One region of the Arthrobacter sp. 754 genome, then DNA from elsewhere that is predicted to be linked to it. Evidence: riboswitches for the same ligand, from Rfam matches in the RefSeq annotation. Region 1 holds a riboswitch; the other holds the start of a gene.
What was found. Region 1 has a riboswitch for cyclic di-AMP ahead of ABIA70_RS12435 (aggregation-promoting factor C-terminal-like domain-containing protein). Riboswitches for the same ligand answer to the same signal wherever they lie in the genome.
Positions count from the first base shown of each region.

Region 2: it holds a riboswitch for cyclic di-AMP, as region 1 does, so the genes downstream of both, ABIA70_RS17735 (glycoside hydrolase family 16 protein) here and ABIA70_RS12435 (aggregation-promoting factor C-terminal-like domain-containing protein) in region 1, are expected to answer to the same signal.

Region 1 is NZ_JBEPSC010000004.1:75,657-80,695, reverse strand. Features, by position in the region: gene ABIA70_RS12450 (glyoxalase superfamily protein) at 1-295, shown strand, start outside; gene ABIA70_RS12445 (HAD-IA family hydrolase) at 339-1,019, shown strand; gene ABIA70_RS12440 (YdeI/OmpD-associated family protein) at 1,000-1,443, opposite strand; gene ABIA70_RS12435 (aggregation-promoting factor C-terminal-like domain-containing protein) at 1,496-2,296, opposite strand; cyclic di-AMP (ydaO/yuaA leader) riboswitch at 2,302-2,461, opposite strand; gene ABIA70_RS12430 (HAMP domain-containing sensor histidine kinase) at 2,553-4,085, opposite strand; gene ABIA70_RS12425 (response regulator transcription factor) at 4,093-4,833, opposite strand.
Region 2 is NZ_JBEPSC010000006.1:221,228-226,266, forward strand. Features, by position in the region: gene ABIA70_RS17730 (glycosyltransferase) at 1-220, opposite strand, end outside; gene ABIA70_RS17735 (glycoside hydrolase family 16 protein) at 344-1,417, opposite strand; cyclic di-AMP (ydaO/yuaA leader) riboswitch at 1,421-1,592, opposite strand; gene ABIA70_RS17740 (NeuD/PglB/VioB family sugar acetyltransferase) at 1,724-2,359, opposite strand; gene ABIA70_RS17745 (DegT/DnrJ/EryC1/StrS family aminotransferase) at 2,356-3,519, opposite strand; gene ABIA70_RS17750 (AAA family ATPase) at 3,720-5,039, opposite strand, start outside.

The DNA.
Region 1 (5,039 bases):
ATTCAACGCGGATTTCGACGAGCGGCCCACCGACTCCATCCGTTTTGTCCAGCTGACACCGCCCGGTTCGGCCTGCTCGATCAGCATCGGCGAGGGGCTCACGGATGCCCCGCCAGGCAGCGCGCCGAACCTGCAGCTGGTGGTCAGCGACATCCAGGCCGCGCACGACCAGCTGAAGAACAACGGCGTGGACGTCAGTGATATCGGCGTGCAGGACTGGGGGCACTTCGTCTATTTTGCTGATCCGGACGGCAACAAGTGGGCCGTGCAGTACATCCCCGGGCGGGACTCATAGGGGAGGCCCTGCCAGGCAGAACCGGAAGGGCAAAATGGGGAGCATGAATCTCCCCGCGCCTGCCGCCACACGCACGCTCATCTGCCGAGCCGTCCTGTTCGACATGGACGGCACCCTGGTGGACTCGACGGCCGTCGTGGAGGAGGTATGGGGCGAGCTGGCCGACCGGTACGGGATGGACATCGACGAAATCCTTCGGACCTCGCACGGCGTACAGGCCGTCGACACCGTGCGCCGGTTCGCTCCCGCGGGGGCGGATGTCGCAGCACTCACCACCGAGCTCGGTGCCATGGAGCGGGTGCGGACGGCCGGGGTCATCGCCATCCCTGGCGCGGCAAGGCTGCTCGCGAGCCTTCCGGCCGACCTCGTGGCGCTGGTGACTTCGGCGGACCGGGTCCTGGCGGGCATCCGGATGGAAGCCGCCGGCCTGGCGATGCCGGAAACGTCCGTGACGGCAGAGCTTGCGTCCCGGGGCAAGCCGCACCCCGAGGGCTACCTGACGGCGGCCCGCCTGCTTGGTGTGGAACCCTTTGACGCCGTGGTCTTTGAGGATGCGCCGGCCGGAATCGCTGCCGGTGTGGCCGCAGGCATCAGGACTGTGGCGGTGGGGCCCAGGACGGGCGCGCTGCCGCCAGGGGTGCTGCACATCCCGGACTACGCAGCGGTTTCTGCCTCGGTGACGTCAGATGCGCAGGGGCAAAGGATTATTTCTTTCCGGCTTTGAGGTCGGCAACCACCTTGGCGATCCGCCGGGACCGGGTCTCCTCCGTTTTGGCATCTGCAAGTGGCTCCACGTAGCGCCGCTGGCTGCTGTAACTGAGGGTGGCATAGAACGCCTGGGCATCAGGATCGGCGGCCATGGCTGCCGCGAGGTCATCCGGAACCTCGACAATGCGCGGCTGGGTGTCCAGTTCGACGTCCACCTCGACGGTGTCGCCGGCGGAGACCCCGGTGAATTCGCGGTTGTGCTCGCTGACCCCGATCAGGTTCTGGCCGCCCATCACGGCTATGCTGCTGCGGTAGCTCTTACCGTTGATGGTCACGACGACGGGTGGCCGCTTGCCTGCGCCCAGCCCGGCGACCACCTCCGCCGGGACCTCGATACCGGTCTTGTTGCCGCTGCCAAGTATGGTGGTGGTGAATTTCATGGCCCCAGTATGCCCCGGACGGCTCAAAGCCAACAGGGACGGAGGCTTGTGCTCAGTACCAGTTGTGCGAGAGGTGGAAATTCAGCGCACCACACGGCGACTGGTAGCGCTCCTTGACGTAGTTCAGGCCCCAGTTGATCTGAGTGCGGTAGTTCGTCAGGTAGTCAGCTCCGGCGCTCGCCATCTTCTCAGCAGGCAATGACTGGACGATGCCGTACGCGCCGCTGCTGGCATTGGTGGCTGTGGTGGTCCAATCGGATTCCTTCGTCCAGAGCGTCGTCAGGCATTGCATCTGGTCAGCGGCCCAACCGTATGACGCCAGCTGCCCGGCAGCATACGCCTGGGCGCCGGCCGGGTCATTGACTGCCACTGCCGGTGCCGGTGCCGGTGCGGGGGCGGGTTCGGGCGCCGGGGCTGGCGCAGGCTCGGGCGCCGGTGCGGGGGCCGGGGCTACGGGAGGCGCCGGCTCGGCAGCCTGCGGGGCAACGCTGATCCCTGCCGGCGCGGCTTCCGGAGCGGATTTCGCCCGGACTTCGGCCGTTCCGAAGCTGAGGTTGGAGCCCGCCTCGGCGGAGGCTTCGGCAGTTGGCTGGGTCTCGCCGGCCGACAGCAGTGAGCTGGACTCGGACGCCTGGCCTGCAGCACCCACACCGATGAGGAGCGCACACGCTGCGGTGAATACGGCTGCACGCCGGCCGATGGACGGAAGCTTGGCCAGCCGTGCGGTGGGGTTGGGCGTGGACCCGGAGGTCGCTGTTGCCGGGGCCGCTGACTCCGCTTCGGAAGATTTCCGGCGGCCGTGCGGTTTGGGTGTCCCGTTCTCCGGGCGCGTTTGTACCTTGAATTCAGACATGATGGATCGCCTCTCACACCTGCGGAGTTAGCTGTCGGGTTCGGATGAGGGCATCCGGCCACACGGAAAGTTCACGTGCTGGCTTAACCCCAAGGGCACTCTTGGGCCCGGGACCGTGGGTCCCCCGCCTCTGCCTCTGAACGCGGAATCCGGGGAGCGGCAGAGCTTGGCGTCATCCGGATATGCAGCCCAAAGGAACTGCACCCAATCGACGGTACAGGAGTCACACCCTTAAGTCACATTTTGGTAACAGAGATCACGACGCCGGTGTGTCCGCTTGTGTATTCGGGGCACTGGAGGGGAAGCGAAGTCTAAAGGCCGTGTGGCCGGGGCCGGATGTCACCGTGACAGTGCCGCCGTGCGCCTCGACGATGGACTGCACTATGGACAGGCCCAGGCCACTGGTGCCCTCGGATGCGGCGGCTCCGGAAGGGTGCGCCGTGCCCGCCCGCGAAGCGTCTGCGCGGGCGAACCGCGAAAAAGCCTTGTCCACGAATTCGGCGGGCATGCCGCCGCCGTCGTCCGTTACTGTCACCTCGGCGCTGCCGTCAGCCGCCCTGCTGACCCCGGTCACCACGGTGGTTCCCGGCGGAGTGTGCTTGCGGGCGTTGGAGAGCAGGTTCACCAGGACCTGGCGCAGTTGCGATGCGTCACCGGTGACAGCGATCGGCTCGTCCGGCAGTTCGAGGCGCCAGGTGTGGCCTGGGGCGATAACTTTTTCGTCACTGACCGTCTCGATCACCAGCTGGGTGAGGTCCACCTCGCTGAGTTTGAGCGGCTGGCCCTCGTCGAGCCGGGCAAGCAGGAGCAGGTCCTCCACCAGGGTGGTCATGCGCTCCGACTGGCTCTGCACCCGCGCCAAGGACTTCCGGCCGTCAGGCGTGAAGTTCTCGGTCATCCGCATCAGTTCCGTATAGCCTCGGATGGCTGTCAGCGGAGTCCGGAGTTCGTGCGAGGCGTCGGCCACGAACTGGCGTACTTTGGTTTCGCTCTTCTGCCTCGCCTCCAGTGCATTGGCCACGTTGTCCAGCATCAGATTGAGGGCGTGGCCCACGCTGCCCACTTCGGTTCCGGGGTTGGAGTTCGACGGCGGAACGCGCACCGCTAGTGCCACCTCGCCCGCATCCAGGGGTAGCCGCGAGACCCGGGTGGCAACCTCTGAAAGCTGCTCCAGCGGCTTCATGGTGCGCCGGATGAGCACTGTCCCGGCAAGCCCGATCAGTGCCAAGCCGCCGAGGGAAACGAAGGTGAACGTCCACACCAGGGAGGCGAGGGTGCTCTCCTTGCCGGCGAGTGGAAGCCCCGTTACCAGGACGTCGCCGAAGCCGGTTTCCACGGCCACGATCCGGTAGTCCCCGTTGGAGAGTGAGCGGTCCACCGGGTTGCCGTTCCGCGCCAAGGCGAGCAGGGTCTGCTTGTCCTCAGAGCTGAGCGCAGAGCGCGTGGTGTCCGAGTCCAGGTAGCCGCCGCTGTTGATCTGTCCGTTCACGATGCGGGCGTTGAGGGTTCCCACACTCTGGCCGCGGGCGTCCAGCGGGTCCCTGCCGTTGAATCCTCCGCCCGAGGGAGGCCGGCCGGGATCGTTCGAACGGTTCGCGGCCTGGCTCAGCTGGTCATCGAGCTGCCGCGTCAGGAAGGAATCCATGGATGCGTAGCTGAACAGGCCGACGGCCCCGCAGATGGCCACCAGCAGCGCCATGGCGAGCAGGACAAGGCGGGTACGCAGATGCCAGGTGGCGGGCTTCAGCCAGCTCCGGCGGTGTGGCTGGGTGGCCAGTGATGAGGACATGAAAGGGCTACTCCGCCGGTTTGATGACGTAACCGGCGCCCCGCACGGTGTGGATCATGGGCGGGTGCACGGAATCGACTTTCTTGCGCAGGTAGGAAATGTAGAGTTCGACGATGTTGGCCTGGCCGCCGAAATCGTAATTCCAGACGCGGTCAAGGATCTGGGCCTTGCTGATCACACGTTTGGGGTTCTCCATCAGGTAACGGAGCAGCTCGAACTGGGTGGCAGTGAGCTGGACGTCATCGCCGGCGCGGGTGACCTCGCGGGTGTCGATGTTGAGGACCAGATCGCCCACCACGAGTTCAGCGGTATCCATGGCGGCAACGCCGGACCGCTGGACCAGGCGGTGCAGCCGCAGCAGGACCTCCTCCATGCTGAACGGCTTGGTGACGTAATCGTCCCCGCCGGCCGCCAGGCCCACAATCCGGTCCTGGACGGCGTCTTTAGCGGTCAGGAACAGCGCAGGAACCTCCGGGGCGAAGGCCCGTATCCGGCCGAGCAGCTCCACGCCGTCGAACCCGGGCAGCATCACATCAAGTACCAGGACGTCCGGGCGGAACTCCTTGGCCAGCTTGACGGCCTCCGGGCCGTCAGCGGCCACGGCAACAGACCATCCGGCCATGCGAAGCCCCATGCTCATGAGCTCTGAGAGGCTGGGCTCGTCGTCAACCACCAGGGCCCTGATGGGGGAGCCGTCCGGGTGGGTCAACTGCGGAAGGTTGTTGGTCATGGAGTGCGAAGTGGCCATGGGACAACTCTCCGATCTTCTGGTTAGCGCGCGCTATGGGCTTCCTGTGTGCACGCTGTGAATCCCAGCCTAGTCAGCTGGACGGGGTGAGGGCGCAGGATTCCCGGCCGCGCTGAAGGGGCGCTGCGGGGCGGGGGGAGCCCGCAGCTACAACGCTGTTCCGGGCCCTCAGGGCTGGACACGCGGCCCAAACAGCGGCCCAATTT
Region 2 (5,039 bases), on a different contig from region 1:
CCAGAGCTGCTGAACGACGCCGTGTAGGTAAGACATGTACTTCGTGACAGCGCGCGCGAATTTCGTACGGTAGTTCAACCGGCCCGGTGAAGGTGAGGAGCGTCACTGCCACGTCCAGGGGAAGATTCCGCAACACCTCGAACGGAATCATGGAACTGCCATCCCCGAGCATGGGGTCCCTGTTGGGCACGCTTTCTGTCACGTACAGAAGCCTCATCATAGGAGTTTACGGGAGCGTCCCACCGTTTAGCCGTTACTGCACCGAAAACTGCGGGTTCACACATCGTTAAAGACAGGGGACGACGGCGGAGGGTACCGCCGTCGTCCCCTGTCTCAGGGGAGGTTACTGCCAAGCCCGCACATAGTCGACGGTCATCTGTGAAGCCGCCCCGTACGCGGCCGGGCCTCGGCCGGAACCGGTGTTCAGGATGAGGTAATGCGGATGAGTCGCCGGATTGTCACTGCTAAATGTCTTAACTAGTACGCCGTCCATGTAGATGTCCGTGGTCGACGCCTTTCGCTGCATGCCGAACACGTGCCATTGGTTATCCCAGGAGCCTCCCGGCTTGAACGTCTGCCACTGTCCGGCCCCGTTCATGTAGTTCGACGTCATGGGACCCTTGGGCTCCGCTATGTCAATCTCGTTATCCGTGGGCCAAGACTGTCCGGAAGACCACCATGCCGGCCAGTTGTAGATGTCTGTGCCGTTTCCCGAGAACTTGATTCGGGCCTCGACGTAGCCGGTGGTGAACTGATAGCCCGTTGTGGCTCCGCCTTTGGGATTTGTGGAAATCAACGCGCCAGAAGTTGATGAGCTGAGCGTGAGTGCGAGGGTGCCATTGGACACGGCCACGTTATTAGGGTCGGTCTTAACGTTGTTCATCGTGCCGCAGGTGGAGGAGAACCAGCAGTTTGACCATTTGGCGGTGTCAAGGGCGGTGCCGTTGAATTCATCGGCAAAAGCCATCGTCCACGCGCCGGGGACACCGACCGGCACTGTGCCGGTCGTCCCGGTTGTGGCCAGCGGTGCCACTACAGGCGCCGGTTCGGGCGCAACCGTCGTTGTCGTTGCCGGAGCCGGGGCAGGTGCGGGAGCAACCGTCGGCTCCGCTACCACCGGGTCCGGGGCCGGCAGCGGCGCCGGGTCCGTAATTCGCTTCAACTGCCCGGGCGCCTGGTTATTGGACGTGTCCGCGACGCGGCTCAACTCGGCGCTTTCGGGTGCGTGGCCGGAGCCTTGGCCGAGGGAAACGACTCCCAGGAGGGCGACAAGTGACGCTGCTGTCAACGTCATGTTGCGCCGGCTCTTGACCCGGTTGAGGGACTTCTTCAGCAAAGATCGTCGCTCCGTGGGCGCGGCGGCTTCGTCGGAATAAGGGCGCGCGTCAGGGCGCGGCTGATCATGGGGTGCAGACATGGGTGATTACCTCTCAACGCCTGCGGAGTTAGCTGTCGGGTTCGGATGAGGTCATCCGGCCGCACATTGAATGCGCGGCTTCACCCCGAGGGCATTCTTCTTCCATGCCCGAGACACTCGGGTCCCCCGCCTCTGCCTGAAACCTAGTGGACCCCGAACGCGGCAGAGTTAGACGTCATTCGGGATTGGGGCCGGCTGGGGCGGCCCACTGATCGACCGTACAGTACCGGACGTTGATAATCACAATCCGGTAACAGGAATCACAGCGACGGAGCGTCCCCTTGCGCTCGGCGTTCCAGGGGCCGATTATCCCTTTTCGATGGGGTGGGCCGGGACGCCGACCCAGGTTTCGCCGTCGGGCACGTTGCTCAAAACTGCCGCCCCCATGCCCACCGTGGCGTAGGACCCCACTGACGTCCGTTCACGGACGCTGCAGTTCAGCCCCAGGTAGGCCGCCCGGCCGATCCGGACTCCCCCGCCCAACGACACACCGGCCGCGAACGTCGCGAAGTCCGCCACGTCGTCGTCGTGCGTGAAGGTCACGGACGGCATGGCCACCACATGGGCACCGAGCGTGACGGACGCTGTCAGGGTCACGTTCTTCAGCAGTATGCTGCCACGGCCGATCCGGCAGCCCTCAGGGCATTCCACGCTGGGATCGATGGCGGTGGCGTAACGGGCGTCGCGGAGGCCCAGGGCAGCCAGCCGTTCCACCACAGCTTCGCGGGATTTCCCGGAGGCCAGGCAGACCAGTACCAGCGCATGGGTGAACTTTGGCGCATCGTCAATGGTCCCCAGCACAGGCGCGCCGTCGACGGTGACGCCGGCCATTTCCCTGTCGTCGTCGAGCAGTCCGAGGACGTCATACTGCCCGCTGGCGCGGACCATGGTCAGGACTTCCCGGGCCAGCCCGCTGGCGGAGATCAGGATCAGTTCGCTCACCGGTGGACCCCGGCGGCCGCCCGGATGCTGTTTATGACGCGGTTCAGGCCCACGTTGTCCAGCCTGTGGAACATCGGAAGAACCAGGGTCCGGTCGGTCAGCCGTTCGGTGGTCTGCAGCCCGGCGTTTCCGGTATCACGCCACCGGTAAGCCGGCTGGCGGTGTGCAGCCATGGCGCCGCGGCGCGCCGAAATCCCGGCATCGGCGAGGCGGCCCAGGAGCCCTTCCCGGTCAGTGGCAAAGCCTGGGAGGACTTCAAGCCAGAAGGACTGGAAGTTACTCGCCCCGTACGGTGGGTCGGCAACCAACCGCAGCCCGGCCACGGCGGAAAGGCCTGCCTCGTAACGGGTGGCGATCTCCCGACGGCGGGCCACGATCTCGCCCAGCCTGCCCAGTTGAACAATGCCGACGGCAGCCTGCAGATCGGTCATCCGGTAATCGAAGCCGACCTCGACGCACACCTCCGGCGTGGCCATGCCCGCTCCGCGGCGGTCCCCCACCGGCACGTTCAGAGAATGCCCGCGGAGGCTCCGTGCCCGTGCCGCCCAGTCTGCCCGGTGGGTTGTCAGCATGCCGCCTTCGCCTGTGGTCAGCACATTGTCCGGGTGGAACGACCACACGGCAACGTCCGCCCCGGTGCCCACAGGCCTGCCCTTGTAGGCAGAGCCGACAGCGCAGCCGGCGTCTTCGGTCACAATGATTTCGTGGCGCTCGCACAGTTCGCGGACGGGGTCCAGGTCAACCGGAACGCCGGCCTGGTCCACCACGATCACGGCCCGCGTGTCCAGGGTCAGTGCCGCCCGGACCGACGCCGCAGTCACCGTGCCGGTGACAGGATCCACGTCGCAGAACACGGGCCGGGCGCCGACGTATGTCACCGCGTTGGCGGTCGCGATGAAACCCAGCGATGGAACCACCACGTCATCGCCGGGACCAATGCCGGCCACCACCAGTGCCAGGTGCAGCGCGGAGGTTCCGCTGGATGTCGCGACGGCGTGGCGCACCTCCTGCAGGGCGCTGAACCCCGCCTCGAACGCCTTCACCTTCGGCCCCTGCGTGAGCACCCCGGAGGCCAGGACCTCCGCCACGGCGCGGATTTCGTCGTCGCCGACCCAGGGTTCCATGACATTGATGCAGGCCAGGAAGGTTTCCGCAGTCACCTGGCACCGGCTTCGCTGGCGACCGTTCTCATTGTCCGCGTCCTTCCCACGTTCCGGCCCCCGGGGACTTGCCTTCCTTACTGCCAAATTAGTCGGCGGCGTCCCCTCCGGGCACGGGCAGCAGCCGGTTGTGTGGGCACCGGCAGGGAACAGTGCGGGAATTGCGGGAACCTGCAGCGGCACGTGCCCGAGCGGATGGCCTAGAGGACGGGAAGGACGAACTGTTCCTTTGCCTGGATGGCGTCCTTGCCCGTCGCGAGGGCTGTCAGCTGGGCCCGTGATTCGACTCCGAGTTTCCGGTAAATCGCGGTCAGGCGCACTTCCACGGTCCGGACGGACACATAGAGGGTGGCCGCGATTTCCTTGTTCCGCATGCCGCGGGACACCATGCGCGCCAGAACGCGTTCGTGGTCCGCAAGCATGAGGATTGCGGGGTTGCCGGGGGCGCCGGCCAGCTCCACCCGTTCGTCGAGCAGCAGCGAGTCGACGTGCTGGGCCCAGGCGTCCGCACCGGCCTCATCAAACATGACCTTCGCCCGCATCAGCCCGTCCTTGGCCTCCCGCTGCCGGCCGAAGGCGCCCAGCCGCTCCCCGTAGCAAAGCAGGGTCCTGGCGCGCTCCAACACCGATTCCTGGGAGTTCCGGGATTCGAGGGCATGCCTGAACAGTTGAAGTGACTGCTCGCCGTCGGCAAGCATGGCCCGACTGCGGGCCACGGCCGTCACCAGCCAGGGAGACCGCAGTCCCACGGCACGGCTCTCCAACCGGTAGAGGGCCTGGGCCGCTTCGCGGTGGCGGCCCAGCCTGACGAGGACCTCCACCAGATCCGCCTCACAGCGGAGCAGCGTCGGGTTTCCGTACGCCGCACCGATCTCGGCGGCACGTGAGAGTTGCGCCAAGGACTCCGCCAGGTTGCCTCGCATGAGTGCGAAGTGCCCCTGGCAGGCGACCAGCTGGGCGGTGATGGCCGGGTGGCTGTCCGCGCCGGAGAGATGCTGCGCCTCGGCCACATACAGCCGTGCCAGGGCCTCATCGCCCAGGGAATGGGCCCGCCAAACCCGGAAAATGTGCCGCATCCCCCGGTGGTATTTAGATTCCGGTTCGCTGAGTTCCAGGTCTTCAATGAGCCGGATCGCCTTGCCGACACGACCGGCCCTGATCTCATTGTCAACGGCGAGGTAGGCTGCGGTTTCCCGCCAATTGACGCTGCTCGCTTCCGCCGAGTTCCGAACTATGGCGAAGGCCTCCTGGGCAAGGTCATATTGCTCGGCGTAGCTCAGGGCCCTCCCCTGCACCAGGAGCATGGCCACGGTGCTGCCGGCAGCCTCATGCTTGCGGCCAACGTAGTCCGCGTTCCCGCTGATCGCTTCGATCAGCAGTTTGGCCCGGTCTGCCACCGCCAGGCAGTCCTTGGAGGCGGCATCGTTGAACTTTTCGGCATGCTCGAGCAGCGCTTTCGCATCCTCCAGTTCCCACCGCTCGGCGTAATAGAGCGAACCGACAGCCAGCAGCAGGGCAGC